One region of the Rhizobium sp. TRM95796 genome, then DNA from elsewhere that is predicted to be linked to it. Evidence: riboswitches for the same ligand, from Rfam matches in the RefSeq annotation. Region 1 holds a riboswitch; the other holds the start of a gene.

What was found. Region 1 has a riboswitch for thiamine pyrophosphate ahead of thiB (thiamine ABC transporter substrate binding subunit). Riboswitches for the same ligand answer to the same signal wherever they lie in the genome.
Region 2: another riboswitch for thiamine pyrophosphate. It lies ahead of thiM (hydroxyethylthiazole kinase); the one in region 1 lies ahead of thiB (thiamine ABC transporter substrate binding subunit).

What each region holds. Positions count from the first base shown of each region.
Region 1 is NZ_JAOXHE010000008.1:103,050-110,381, reverse strand. It holds gene OCK01_RS16980 (M48 family metalloprotease) at 1-990, opposite strand, end outside; gene OCK01_RS16975 (ATP-binding cassette domain-containing protein) at 1,058-1,789, opposite strand; gene OCK01_RS16970 (thiamine/thiamine pyrophosphate ABC transporter permease ThiP) at 1,782-3,374, opposite strand; gene thiB (thiamine ABC transporter substrate binding subunit) at 3,383-4,393, opposite strand; TPP riboswitch at 4,437-4,550, opposite strand; gene OCK01_RS16960 (bifunctional helix-turn-helix transcriptional regulator/GNAT family N-acetyltransferase) at 4,594-5,538, opposite strand; gene leuB (3-isopropylmalate dehydrogenase) at 5,678-6,790, shown strand; gene OCK01_RS16950 (phosphatase PAP2 family protein) at 6,815-7,332, shown strand, end outside.
Region 2 is NZ_JAOXHE010000012.1:141,190-148,521, reverse strand. It holds gene OCK01_RS22755 (dual specificity protein phosphatase family protein) at 1-485, shown strand, start outside; gene OCK01_RS22750 (GFA family protein) at 541-945, shown strand; gene OCK01_RS22745 (3-oxoacyl-ACP reductase) at 948-1,712, opposite strand; gene thiD (bifunctional hydroxymethylpyrimidine kinase/phosphomethylpyrimidine kinase) at 1,709-2,527, opposite strand; gene thiE (thiamine phosphate synthase) at 2,524-3,159, opposite strand; gene thiM (hydroxyethylthiazole kinase) at 3,156-3,959, opposite strand; TPP riboswitch at 4,024-4,120, opposite strand; gene otsB (trehalose-phosphatase) at 4,278-5,048, shown strand; gene otsA (alpha,alpha-trehalose-phosphate synthase (UDP-forming)) at 5,077-6,450, shown strand; gene OCK01_RS22715 (peptide chain release factor 3) at 6,483-7,332, opposite strand, start outside.

The DNA of each region.
Region 1 (7,332 bases):
GTAGCCCTCCTGCGGGCTGTCGCCATAGAGCAGTCCATCGATGCCGGCGAGGAAATAGTCGCTTCCGCGATCGCCTGCCTTGCCTTCCATGCCGAATTGTCGGGCATGCATGCGCGCAAGCTCGACGCGCTGCGGCGTCGACGGATGGCTCGACAGGAAGTCGAGGCCCAGTCCCGCGCCGTCCGTTCCGGCGTTGAACTTCTGGAACGCCGCCATCGCATCGAGAAAGCGCGCTGCGGCGTAGGGGTCATAGCCCGCCTCGCCGAGCATGCGGACGCCGATGACGTCGGCCTGGAGCTCCTGATTGCGCGAGAAGGCGGCAAGGCGGAGTTTGGAGCGCGCCAGCGCCTGCTTGCCTGCGATTTCGGACGAGAGCACCTCGCTGACCACGCGGCTGGCGATCACCGCGGCTTCCTCGCGCTGCTGGCGCTCGATGCCGTGATTGGCGGTCACATGCGCCATCTCATGGCTGAGCACGGCGGCGACTTCCGACGCGTCGGTGGCCAGAGCCAGAAGCCCGCGCGTCACATAGACGTAACCGCCGGGCAGGGCGAAAGCATTGATAGCCGGTGAATTGAGAATGGTGATCCGATAGGATTGCGCCGGGTTTTCCGACACCACGGTCAGCGCGCCGGTAATGCGCGCCACCAACTGTTCGGTCTTGAGATCGTGATATTCGCCGCCATAGGAGGCGACGATGCGCGGATGCTCGCGCGCGCCCAGCTCGGCGCGAGGATCGTTCTTCTGCACTTCATCGACGATTTGCGGCGAGGTGGAAGGCGCGATATTGGGCTCGTAGCTCTGTTCCAGGATGGATTGGCAGCCCGAGGCGAACAACGTCACTCCCGTCAAGGCGATGGCGCGCAACAGATTGTCCCGGCGCGCACGACGATTTCGTCCGCCAGGTCTCTGGTCGCCGCTCGATCTCCTGCTTCCGACTGTCAGAGCGCTGTCCTCTTCTTGCCCGTATTCAACCGGACGGGGCACCATTAGCCGATTTCACGACGTGTTGCATAGCACAATCTGATATGCCGACGCCGTCAAATTCTTAACAAAATCAGTCGAATTTGAGGCTGGACGCCGCTTTATCCGTGATTTCGCCGGTCTTTGTCCACTCTGCGGCGGATCCCGCAAAAGCAATGGCGCCATGGTCGATCCCCACGACCCGATCGGCGATAGTCATGATCTCGCTCCGGTCATGTGTGATCATCATAACGATCATCGCCGCGGATCGTTGCATGGACCGGACGAGGTCGCCCATCTCCCGGCGCAGCCGTTCGTCGAGACTGGCGAACGGTTCGTCGAGCAGCAGCAGCGGCCGCTTCCTGAGCAGCGCGCGGGCGAAAGCCGCACGCTGCTTCTCGCCGCCGGAGAGATCGGCGGGCTTGCGGCGTTCGAAGCCGGCGAGACCGACGGCTTCGAACGCCGCCGACACCTCCGCCCGCGCCGCCGCGTCGAGCCGCAGGGCAGGGCTGATCCCGAGCGCGACATTGTCGAACAGGCTGAGGTGAGCGAAGAGATTGTGTTCCTGAAATACATAGGTCAGCGGACGGCGTCCCGGCGGCAGATGGGTGACGTCGACGCCATTGAGGACGATCCGGCCGCGCTCGGGCGTCTCGAATCCGGCCAGCAGATGAAAGAGCGTCGATTTTCCCGCGCCCGACGGCCCGGTGACCGCGACGACGCCAGGTCCTTCGATGTGAAGTCGATAGCGGAAATTCCGCGCGCCGAAGGAGATGCCGAGATCGTCGATCTTGAGATCGAGCGAGTCTTTCCCGAAATCAACCATGATGCGCCCCCTCCGCAGAAAAAGACCTCAACGCCGGCGCCATCAGCGCGAGACAGACAAGGCCTAGGATCAGTGACAGACCGGCGGCGTCCGTGCCGCGGTAGCTGCCGAGCTTGGCGTAGAGCAGGGCCGGCAAGGTGATGAAATTGTCGTCGCCGAACAGGGCGATGGCGCCGAGATCGCCGAGCGAAAGCGCCATGGCGAAAGCGAGCGCGGTAAGAAGCGGCGTCTTCAGCGCCGGCCAATCGATCAGCCGCAGCCGGTTCCACCCGGTCACCCCCAGACTGAGCGCCAGATGCTCGGTGCGATGGACATGGCTGTCGAGCGACGGCCCCAAAGCGCGGGCGACGAAGGGCATCGCCATCAGCGCGTTGATGACGATGACGGCGAAGGGCGCGCCGACGCCGACCCATCCCAGGCGGAGCGTCAGCACGAACCAGCCTGCCCCCAGCGCCAGCGGCGGCAGCAGCAGGATGAAGTCGGTGAGGCCGAGGCTCCGCCGCGCCAGCGATCCCGGCGCAAACCGCCGCCGCGCCTGGAGCAGCGTATAGCCGAGCAGGGTGGAGAGAAGCCCTGAAGATATGGCGATGACGAGGCTTATCGACAGCGCGCGGTGAAAGAGAGGATCAGAGACGAGACGGAATAGATCCGCTCTTACTCCGGCAGACGCCGCCGCGACGAGCGGCGCGGCCACGAACAGGGTGAAGACGAGGATGATCACACTGTCGACTCCCAGTGCCCAGGCGCCTCGCGCATCCGGTCGGAAAGGCCGTGACGACAGCGTCGAGCGGGCGTGTTCAACGTCAGGCGCGAGACGAAGAACCTGGAAAACGAAGCCGGTCAAAACAATCTGCAGCAATGTGAGCGCCAGCGCTCGTGCCGGATCGAAATCGAATTTCAGAGCCTGATAGATCGCGACTTCCAGCGTCGATGTCGCCGGACCGCCTCCCAGCGTCAGGATGATGGTGAAACTGGTCATGCACAGCATGAAGATCAGGCCCGCCGCGCCAGGCAAGGCTTTGAGGAGCGCCGGCCCCTCGACAAACCGGAAAAGGGAGAGCCGGGAAAAGCCGAGACTGGCGGCGAGCCGCCATTCGTCGCGCGGCGTCGCGTCGAGGCCCGTCAGCAGAAACCGCACGGCGAGCGGCAGGTTGAAGAACACATGGGCGATCAGAATGCCGGAGAGACCATAGATCGACAGTCGCGGAGCCCCGAACCAGACCAGCGCGTCATTGGCGAGCCCTTGCCGCCCCCAGATCTCGACCAGCCCGAACACCGCCGGCAGCACCGGCAGCCCCAAAGGCAGGACCATTAGCGCAACGACGAAACCGCGCCCCGGAAAAGACGGTCGACGCGCCAAGGCCAGCGCCACAGGAACGGCGAACGCCACCGAAAGCGCCATCGACAGAAAGGCCTGCCAGAGCGTAAACGCCGTCAGATGCCAGAGATAGGTCAGGGGCGGGTAGGAGGCCTCCGGCGCGGCGGCCAGAAGGCCGGCCGCCGCGAGCGCGACGAACAGCAGGATGCCGGCCAGGCTGAAGAAGCCGGCCGAGATCCAGACCCTGTCCTCGCGCGCGCGGATCATGAGCCGGCTTACTTCATGCTCATGGCGGCCAGCCACTCGTCGATCCAGGCTTTCCGCTGGGCCGCGACCTCTTCCGGCGCGATCACCAGCGTCTTCTCCGGACTGACCAGCTTGCCGAACACCGGGTTGAGCGGCGCCGATGTCTTGGCGGCCGGCATCATCCAGTTGTTCTCGGGAATGACGTCCTGAAACTCGGGCGAGATCATGAAGCTGAGGAAGGAGCGCGCGAGCTCCGCGTCTTTCGTCGTCTTCACCATGCCCGCGACTTCGACCTGGATCGGATGTCCCTCGGAGAAGGCGGCGGCCTGGTAGCGGTTCTGGCTCTCGGCGATCATGTGATAGGCCGGCGAGGTGGTGTAGGACAGCACCATCGGCGCTTCGCCCTTGGTGAACAGCCCATAGGCTTCCGACCAGCCCGGCGTCACGGTGAGCACGCGCGGCTTGAGCTTCGTCCAGGCCTCGCCCGCCTTGTCGCCATAGACCGCCTTCATCCAGACCAGCAGGCCGAGACCGGGCGTGGAGGTGCGGGGATCTTCGATGACGATCTTCTCGTCCGGATTGCCCTCGACCAGCTCGTTCAGGCTCTTCGGTGGGCTCTTCATCGTCTCGGTGTCGTAGATCACGGCAAAGTGGCCGTAGTCATAGGGCACGAAGACGGGATCGCTGAAACCGCCGGGAATCGCGACGCGGGTGGTGTCGACGCCGTGATCGGCGAACATGCCGGTGTCGCGCGCTTCCTGCACCAGATTGTTGTCGAGGCCGAGCACGATGTCGGCCTTGGTCTTGTCTCCCTCGGTCTTCAGCCGCGTCAGCAGCGCCACCCCGTCGCCGAGGCTGACATAATCCACCTTGCAGGCGCAGGTCTTTTCGAACGCCGCCTTCACCTTGGGGCCGGGACCCCATTCCGAGGTGAAGCTTTCATAAGTGTAGATCGTCAGCGTCTTCTCGGCCGAAAAAGCGGGATGGGCGAGGGAGAAAGCGGCGAGGGCCGCCAGAGAATACAGGGTCGCGTTGCGCATCAGCGCCTCCTTCATGTTTCAACAAACGGGAATAGGGCGCTGAGATATCGTGCCGTCTAATCCCTCCGCCGGTGCTAACCGGATCAGGTTCTTCGGGTTGGTCTTGGGACCTCTCAGCCGACGATCGTTGCCGATCGCAGCACCCCGTTAGAGCGGTTCTCTCTGTAAAGGGAGTTTTTCACTCTGGCAAGTTCGCCGCGTCAGCGAGGGAGCGTACGGGTGCGCATGAAACGTTGCTCCCTGACCTCCGCGCCCCACTGATGTCCCAGCCATTCCTCCTGCAACTTGAAGCCCGATCGTTCGTAGAGGGCGCGGGCGGGGTCGAGGCCGGCGAATGTCCAGAGGTGGATTTCCTTGAAATCGTTTCTGTCGGAGAATTCGAGCGCCCGCTGCATGAAACGACGCCCCAGTCCTCGCCCCTGCATCCGCTCCTCGACGATGACCCAGCGCAGATGCGCTTTTCCATCGCCGAGATCCTCGCCGTCGATGGCCGCCGAACCGACGATGTCGTCGCCCTGCACAGCCAGCCAGATTTCGTTGCAGGTCCTGGAGGCGCGGCCGATGAACTCCGCCAATCCGGATGCGACCTTCGCTTCGAAGGCGGCTCCGAACTTCCACCGCCGGCTATAATAGCGAGCGTGAAGCCCGGCTATGGCGCCGATGCAGCCCGGTCTGTAGCCGGAGACGATTTCGACCTCGGGAGGCGCAGACGAAGCGCCGGTCCTGACCTCCGCAAGCGCATCGGCATAGGCGTTCAGCCCCTCGCGGATCAGTCTGCGCCGGCCGGGATCGCACGTGGTCAACGCTCGGGACACCTGATTGTCGGCATAGCGATCGATGGCGGCGGCGAGCGCCACGCCTTTGTCGGTCAGGAAGAGCCTTTTTCTCCGTTTGTCCCCGTCGTCGCTCTCCTCCGCCAACAATCCGTCTTCCGAAAGCTTTGCAAGAAGGCGGCTGACGCTGGACTTTTCCAGCAGCAACAGCGATGCGAGATTCTTGGCGGTCAGGTCCGTCTGCATCAGTTCGACCAGCGTGTGAACCGCCGACGGCGACAGGGTCGTGCCGGCGAGCCCTCGTCGAAGAAAGCCGAGCTCCCGCACCAGCCGTCTCGACGATTGGCGGATAGCGTCGATCTCTTGCCGCATGCTCCCTCCCAATAGTTGTATCGTACAACGATATGACGGCGACAGCCGAACCGCAAGAGCGTCCCGACGGCTTGAAATGCCGCAAATGCAGGGATATGGAGGCCGCAGTCTTCAACCTCCGAACCGAAAGTGGCGGCACATGTCCGAACGCAAGCTTTTCCTTCTCCCCGGCGATGGCATCGGCCAGGAAACCATGGCCGAAGTCCGCAAGTTCATCACCGCGATGAACGAGAAGTTCGACGCCGGTTTCGTCACCGACGAAGGCCTGGTCGGCGGATCGGCCTATGACGCCCATGGCGCGGCGATCTCCGAACAAGACATGGAAAAGGCGCAGGCCGCTGACGCCGTTCTCTTTGGCGCGGTCGGCGGCCCGAAGTGGGATTCTGTTCCTTATGACGTCCGCCCGGAAGCCGGCCTTCTGCGCCTGCGCAAGGATCTGGCGCTGTTCGCCAATCTTCGTCCGGCGATCTGCTATCCGGCGCTCGCCAACGCCTCCTCGCTGAAGCCCGAGATCGTCGAAGGTCTCGATATCCTGATCGTCCGCGAGCTGACCGGCGGCGTCTATTTCGGCAGCCCCAAGGAAATCATCGATCTCGGCAACGGCCAGAAGCGCGGCATCGACACCCAGGTCTATGACACGTTCGAAATCGAACGCATTTCCTCGGTCGCCTTCGAGCTTGCGCGCACACGCGGCAACAAGGTCTGCTCGATGGAGAAGCGCAACGTCATGAAGTCGGGCGTGCTCTGGAACGAGGTCGTGACGGCGACCCACAAGGCGAAGTATCCCGACGTTAAGCTCGAGCATATGCTGGCCGACGCCGGCGGCATGCAGCTCGTCCGCTGGCCGAAGCAGTTCGACGTCATCGTCACCGACAATCTGTTCGGCGACATGCTCTCCGACATCGCCTCGATGCTCACGGGTTCGCTCGGCATGCTGCCGTCCGCCTCGCTCGGCGCGCCCGATCCGAAGACCGGCAAGCGCAAGGCGATGTATGAGCCCGTGCACGGCTCGGCGCCGGATATCGCCGGCCAGGGCATCGCCAATCCGATCGCCATGATCGCCTCCTTCGCCATGTGCCTGAGATATTCCTTCGCTATGATCAAGGAAGCCGATGCGCTGGAAAAGGCCATCGCCAATGTGCTGGAGAAGGGCATCCGCACCGGCGACATCATGGCCGAAGGCTGCAAGAAGGTCGGCACCGTGGAAATGGGCGACGCGATCCTCGAGGAGTACCTCACCCTCGCGGCGTAACGCCCCGAGGGAGGTTACTGCTGCATGACCATGACGACGACGCCCCGGATAGGCTTTTCGCTGGCAGAACTCAGGGCGACGGGGCTGTTGAGGCCCTATTTCGCCCTACCGCTCATCGTCGCGGTTTCCGTCATCATGGGATTGCAGTTCGACGCCTGGGCTGGCGGCCAGATGGGCCGCTGGCCGGTCTGGCTGAGCCATCCCAGCCGGCTGATGACCGATTACGCCAAATCCGGCTGGATCTTATGGTCCAGCGCCGCCTTGATCGTCACTATTTATGTCAGCTATCGCGACATGGATGGCGGCGCGGTCAGGGATTTCACCCGCCGCCTCATCGGGGCGGCAGCTTTCGTCTTCGCCAGCGTCGCCGTTTCCGGCCTTGGCGCCATGCTCCTCAAGAACGCCATCGGCCGCGCCAGACCCGCGCTGTTCTCGGAAGCCGGCGCTTTCGCGTTTCGGCCGTTCGAGATGCAATTCTTCTATCAGGGTTTTCCCTCCGGCCACGGAACCACGGCCGGCGCTTTCTTCACCGCCCTCGCCAT
Region 2 (7,332 bases), on a different contig from region 1:
TGCGCGGGAACTTTCATGAGGTCATCCCCGGCGAGTTCTACCGCTCGGCGCAGCCTTCCGCCGCCGATATCGCCTATTACGCCAGGACTTACGGCATCAAGACGGTGATCAACCTGCGGGGCGCCAGCAAGAAGGGTTCGAGCTGGTATGTCGACGAGATCAACGAGTCCAAGGCTCTGGGTCTTCATCATGTCGATTTCGCCATGTCGGCCGCCCGAGAACTGAACGCCGTGCAGATGGCCGATCTCACCCGCATCATGCGCGATGCGCCCAAGCCGATCCTGGTGCACTGCATGTCGGGCGTCGATCGCACAGGGCTCGCCTCGGTTCTTTATCTCCAGCAGGTTGCCGGCGTGGACGAAGAGACGGCGGAATGGCAGCTGTCGCTGATCTACGGCCATTTCAGCATTCCCTTCATCAATCGCGCCTATGCGATGGATGAGAGCTGGGAAGCCTTTGAAAAGGTCATCGGCCTCGAAAGCTGAGCATTGAACATTTTTCCGCCCTGCCGCATTGTCCAGTCACAGCAAGGAGTGGACCATGCAGATCACAGGACGGTGCCATTGCGGCCGGGTGTCGTATGAGGCGGAGATCGACCCGGAGCGCGTCTCCATTTGCCATTGCACCGATTGCCAGTCGCTGACCGGCTCGCCGTTCCGCGTCACCGCGCTGACCGGGCGAGACCGGATCCGCCAGACCGGCGAGCCGCCCAAGGTCTATGAGAAACGCGGCGGCAGCGGCGCCATTCGCCTTCAATATTTCTGCGCCAATTGCGGCTCTCCCATCTTCACCACAGGCCAGGGCGCGGCCTTCGAGACCTGGGGTATCCGCTGGGGCAGCATCGACCAGCGCGCTGAACTCGAACCCGGCCGCCAGAAATGGACCCGTTCGGCCGCGCCGTGGATCGGAGAGATCGGCGATCTCCCCGGCTCCCAAGGCGACTGAACTCAGCCGAACACCAGCCCGCCATCGACGATCAGGTTCTGGCCCGTCACCGCGCGCGCCCAGGGGCTGGCGAAGAACAGCACTGCGTCGGCGGCTTCCTCCGGCGTCGTCACCCGCTGCAGCGGCGTATTGGCGGCGATGAGATCGAACACGGCTTCGGGCGTCGCCGCGCTCGCATCCGTCATCCGCAGCAAGCCGCCCGAGACCATGTTGACGGTGATGCCGTCAGGCCCCAGCTCCTTGGCCGCCGTGCGCGTGAGCGACAGGAGCGCGGCCTTGGCGGCGGTGTAGTCGTGATAGGGCACGACCGGGTTCTGAAACAGATTGGTGCCGATGAACACCAGCCGCCCGGAGCCTTGCGACGCCAAGCCGGGTCTGGCGGCCCGGATCAGGTTGAGCGCGCCCTTGAGGCCGGTCTCCAGATGCGCATTGACCGCCTCCCAGGATAGGTGGTCGAGCTTGTCTCTCGCCTCTCCGTTGAAGCTGAAATCGGCCAGCGCGTTGTGCGCCACCGTATCGACGCCGCCGAAGGCGTCCTTCGCGGCTTCGATCAACGCTTCGACGTCGTTTGCATTCCGCACATCGGCGCGGATCGCCCGCGCCTTTGGGCCCAGCGTCTCGGCCAGCGCCTCCGCTTTCTCCCGGCTGTTGCGGTAGTTGATGACGACATTGGCGCCTTCGCGCGCAAAAGCGCGGGCGATCGCCGCGCCGAGGCCGCGACCCCCTCCCGTGACGATGACGGTCTGTTCTGCAATCGGCTTGCTCATCGGGGAATGTCCTGTTCGGTCCAGAGATGATGAAAATGATGGATGGGCCCATGGCCCGCGCCGACGCTTAGCTGGCCGGAGGCTTCAATCGCGCCGCGGAGCCAGTCCTTGGCGGCGCATATGGCTTCGGAAATAGCCTGTCCCTTGGCGAGTTCAGCGGCGATGGCGCTCGACAGCGAGCAGCCGGTGCCATGGGTGTTTTTCGTCGGCGCGCGCCGGCTTTCGAACCACTGCAGCCCTCCGTATGTCGCCAGCACATCCGGGCTCTCGTCGTCATCAAGGTGCCCGCCCTTGACGAGCGCCGCCTGCGGCCCGAGCGCCAGAAGAGCGCGGGCCTGCGCCGCCATTTCTTCGCGCGACCGCGCTTCCGGCCTGCCGAGCAGCGCCGCTGCTTCCGGCAGATTGGGCGTGACGACCGTGGCGAGCGGCAGAAGCGCCCGCCGCACCGTCTCCATCGCCTCGGGGTCGAGGAGCGGCGCGCCGCCCTTGGCGATCATCACCGGATCGAGCGCCACGGGCGCGCGGCAGTAAAGGCGAAGCGCTTCCGCCACGGCTGCGGCGATCTCCGCATTGGCGATCATGCCGATCTTGACCGCATCGACGCGCACGTCTGAGAACACCATGCGGATCTGCTCGCCCACGAAATCGGCGGGCAAAGCGTGTACAGTCGAGACGCCTTGCGTGTTCTGCGCCGTCAAGGCGGTCAGCGCCGCCATGCCGAACACGCCGCGGGCGGAAAAGGCCTTGAGGTCGGCCTGGATGCCGGCGCCGCCCGAGGGGTCGGAGCCGGCGATCGACAAGACATTGGCGATCATACCAGGCTCCTGCTGATTTCCGCGCGGAGCGTGCGCGCCGCGACTTCCGGATCGGGCTGCCCGCAAATCGCCGACACGACGGCGACGCCTTTGGCGCCTCTGGCCAGGATCGCGCTGATATGGCCAATCTTCACGCCGCCGATCGCCACGGCGGGAAGATGCGTGGCGCGAATGACCGCCTGAAGCCCGTCGAGACCGATCGCCGGCGGATGGTCCGGTTTTGTCGCTGTCGGAAACACCGGACCGACGCCGACATAATCCACCAGCGTGGGATCGAGCGCTTCGGCTTCCGCCACACTGCCGATCGACAGGCCGAGAAGCATGTCGTCGCCGATGCGGTCGCGCGCCGCCCGCAGATCGAGATCGCCCTGACCGATATGAACGCCGTCGGCGGCGATCGCCATGGCCGCCTCGACGTCGTCGTTGACGATCAGCCGGGCTCCGCTGCCGGCCAGCACGGATTTGAGGAGAAGCCCGGTTTCGATCCGCTGTTCGGTCGTCGCCGTCTTGTCGCGCAGTTGAACCATGGTCGCGCCGCCGCGCACGGCGCGGCGCGCCGTTTCAATCACGCCGAGGGGCTCGGAGAGCACGGGATCCAGCACGAGATAGAGCGAGAGATCGAAGCGGTTCATGCGACCTCCATCCGGTTGGCCGCATCGAGCGCTGCGCCATCCACGAGCGCGAGCTGATCGAGGAAATGGACCGAGAAACTGCCTGGTCCCTCTGCGGCGGCTTCGGCGCGGGCTCCCGCCACGGCGAAGTAGGCGAGCGCCGCCGCTGTCGCATCGAACAGATCGGCGCCCTTCACGCCGGCATAGGCGCCGATCATGCAGGTCAGCGAGCAGCCGAGCGCCGTCACTTTCGGCATCAGGGGTGAACCGCCGGAGATCCTCAACGCGCGCACCCCGTCGGTGACGAAATCCGTCTCGCCGGTGACGGCGACGATCGTGTCCCGCTCGCCCGCCAGCCGCCGGGCTGCCTCTTCCGCCGCATGCACGGGGTCGCGGGCGTCGACGCCTTTGGCAGTGCTTTGACCACCGGCCAGCGCCAGGATCTCCGATGCATTGCCCCTGACGATATCGGGCCGAAGCGCCATCAGCGCCTCTGTCGCCTGTCGCCGATAGGCGGTGGCGAAATGCGCGACGGGATCGAATACCCAGGGAACGCCCGCTTCGCGCGCGCCGCGCGCAGCAGCCGTCATGCCCTCGACCCAGTCGGGCGACAGCGTGCCGATATTGATGGTGAGCGCTGCGGCGAAGCTCGCGAATTCGCCGGCCTCCTCCGCCGCATGCACCATGGCGGGCGATGCGCCCGCCGCAAGCAGGCTGTTGGCGGCGATGTTCATCGCCACGTAATTGGTGATGCAGTGAACGAGCGGCGCTTCAGCGCGCATCGCTTCGAGATAGGCGCCGGGAGTGGTCAAATCAGTCATCTTGCCCCTTTCCAGCGGGGCAAGCGGCAGGAACGATCCGATGGGAGTGCGCTTGTCGCGCGGGCGGATCATCCGAGCGACTCCCTCCGCCAGCATTATCTGGTTCAGGTTCGAAGGGTGCTTCTCAGCCCGTCTTGCGACGAACGCCCCTGTCTCTCAACACACCGAGATATGCCAGCTTTAAACTGGCCTGTCATCCGAAAAACTTTTCGCGACGCATGGAGGAACTTAGCGTCGTCATCGGCGTTGCGACACTGGGGAGCATTGGGCTCTGAACAGAGCGGGACGACCGAAGCGGAAATTATAGGGTTTGCTGGTATGTTCGACGTTGGCCGTGCGGTTGAAGATGTGTTTTCGGACATCGATTCCAATCCGCTGGGATATGCGCTCTTTCTGGATATCGACGGCACACTGATCGATCTGGCCGCCACTCCCGACGCGATCCGAATTCCTCCGGACTTGCCGGGGATCCTCGATCGCCTGTCGCAAAGGCTAGGCGGCGCCATGGCGCTGGTTACCGGGCGGGCCTTGCCCTATGCCGATCGCCTGTTCGAGCCGCGCCGCTTTCCGATTGCGGGTCTGCATGGCGTTGAGCGTCGCTGCGCCGACGGCCGCATCACGCGAAGCGCGCCCACGCCCGCCTTCGACGACGCCAAGCGCGAACTGGCTCGCGCCGCCAAGGCCTGGCCGGGTGTGCTGTTCGAAGACAAGACCGCCGCCGTGGCCATTCATTATCGCCAGGCTCCCTGTTATGCGATGGAAGTCGACGTCACCATGCAGGCGGCGCTCGCCGCGATCGGCCCCGGTTATGAATTGCAGCGCGGCAAGATGGTGGTCGAGATCCGGCCCGACAGCGCCGACAAGGGTCGGGCTGTGCAGGCCTTTCTGCATGAGCCGCCGTTTATGGGCCGCATTCCGGTGGCGATCGGCGACGACGTCACCGACGAGGCGATGTTCAAAGCGGTCAATGCGCATGGCGGCGCTTCGATCCGCATCGTCGAAACCCCCGCTGAAACCACGGCGCAATGGCGGCTTCCGTCACCCCGATCCCTCAGAGCGGCTCTGTCGGCTCTGGCCGCCCGCTCCTGATACATTTCCGCATGAAAGGATTTTCGCCATGAGCAGACTTGTGGTCGTCTCAAACCGCGTTCCCGTTCCCGACAAAACCGGGACGGCTCCCGCCGGCGGTCTCGCTGTCGCGCTGCAGGCCGCGCTCAAGGAGCGCGGCGGCATCTGGATGGGCTGGTCCGGGAAGTCGTCCGGCGAAGACGAGCCGGCGGAGCTGACGATCCAGAAGCAGGGCAACATCACTTATGCCTTGACCGATCTGACGGATCGCGATGTCGAGGAATATTACCACGGCTTCGCCAATCGCGTGCTCTGGCCGATCTGCCATTATCGGCTTGATCTCGCCGAATATGCCCGCAAGGAAATGAGCGGCTATTTCCGCGTCAACCGTTTCTTCGCCGCCAAGCTCGCGCCGATGCTCGAGCCCGACGACGTCATCTGGGTGCATGACTATCACCTGATCCCGCTCGCGATCGAATTGCGCGCGCTGGGCGTCAAGAATCGCATCGGCTTCTTCCTGCATATTCCGCTGCCGCCCGCCGACGTGCTGTTCACCATGCCGGTGCATGAGGAAATCATGAAGGGCTTGGCGGAATATGATCTCGTCGGATTCCAGACCGATCATGACTTCGACAATTTCGCCGGCGGGCTGGTGCGCGAAGGCATTGGTGAGCGACTGGACGATGGACGATTGTCTTCCTTCGGTCGTATCTTCAAGGGCGGGGCTTATCCGATCGGTATCGAGACGGAGGCTTTTGCCGCCTATGCGCGGCGCGCCGCCAAGCATGCGATGGTCACGAAAGCCCGCGCCAGTATCGAAGGCCGCAACCTCATCATCGGCGTCGACCGGCTCGATTACTCCAAAGGGCTGACCCAGCGCATCGACGCCTTCGAGAAATTCGTCACCGCCAATCCCGACCAGCACAACAAGGTCACCTATCTCCAGGTCACGCCGAAATCACGCTCCGAAGTCCCTGAATATGAGGCGATGCAGCGCACGGTCGCCGAACAGGCGGGCCGCGTCAACGGCGCGCTCGGCACGGTCGACTGGGTGCCGATCCGCTACATCAATCGCTCCGTCGCCCGTCCGGTGCTCGCAGGCCTCTACCGGTTGGCGCGGGTGGGGCTGGTGACGCCTCTGCGCGACGGCATGAACCTGGTGGCGAAGGAATATGTCGCGGCGCAGGACCCGGAAGATCCCGGCGTTCTCGTTCTCTCACGCTTCGCCGGCGCGGCGCGCGAGCTCAAGGGCGCGCTGCTCGTCAATCCCTATGACATCGAAGGCGCGGCCAACGCCATCGCACGGGCCATCCATATGCCGCTCGACGAGCGCAAGGAGCGCTGGAGCGGCATGATGGAGCACCTGAAAAAGCAGACGGTCCAGCGCTGGTGCGACGATTTCCTGAACGACCTGACCGCCTGACGGCTAGCCGCCGGACTTTCGGCGGCCTTCGATCATGCCGCCTTCTGAATATGATATTCCTTGATGGCGATCATCTTGATGGCGGGATGGCGCTCCGATTCATAGCGAAGCGAGAAGCCGTCCTGCGCCATGAACACCGGGTCGCCGTCGAGATCGCGGCAGATGTCGCCGCGGCGGACATCCAGGAATTTCTGCAGATCGGCCGGGTTTTCGGCCGAGATCCAGCGGCAGACCGAGAACCGCGACATTTCGAACGAAACCGGCAGCGTATATTCCGCCGACAGACGCTCCTTCAGCACGTCGAGCTGCAGCGCGCCGACCACGCCGACGATCGCCGGCGAGCCATCCTCCGGCGAAAACAGCTGCACGACGCCTTCCTCAGCCATCTGATGCAGCGCTTCCTTGAGCTTCTTGGCCTTCATGGCGTCTTCCAGCCGCACGCGGCGCAGGATCTCGGGCGCGAAATTCGGCACGCCCTGGAACACCAGTGATTCCCCTTCGGTCAGCGTGTCGCCGATGCGCAGGGTGCCGTGGTTGGGAATGCCGACCACGTCGCCGGCATAGGCGGTATCCGCGAGCTGGCGCTGCGAGGCGAAGAAGAATTGCGGCGCCGTCAGGCCCAGTTGCTTGCCGGTGCGGGCGAGCCTCGCCTTCATGCCGCGCTCGATCTTGCCCGAGCAGACGCGGGCGAATGCGATGCGGTCGCGGTGGTTGGGGTCCATATTCGCCTGGATCTTGAAGACGAAGGCGGTCATCTTGTCTTCGGCGGCATGCACCGTGCGGGTGTCGGCCACCTGGTCGCGCGGCGCGGGCGCAAATTCGCCGAGCGCATTGATGAGATCGCGGACGCCGAAATTGCGCAGCGCCGAGCCGAAAAATACG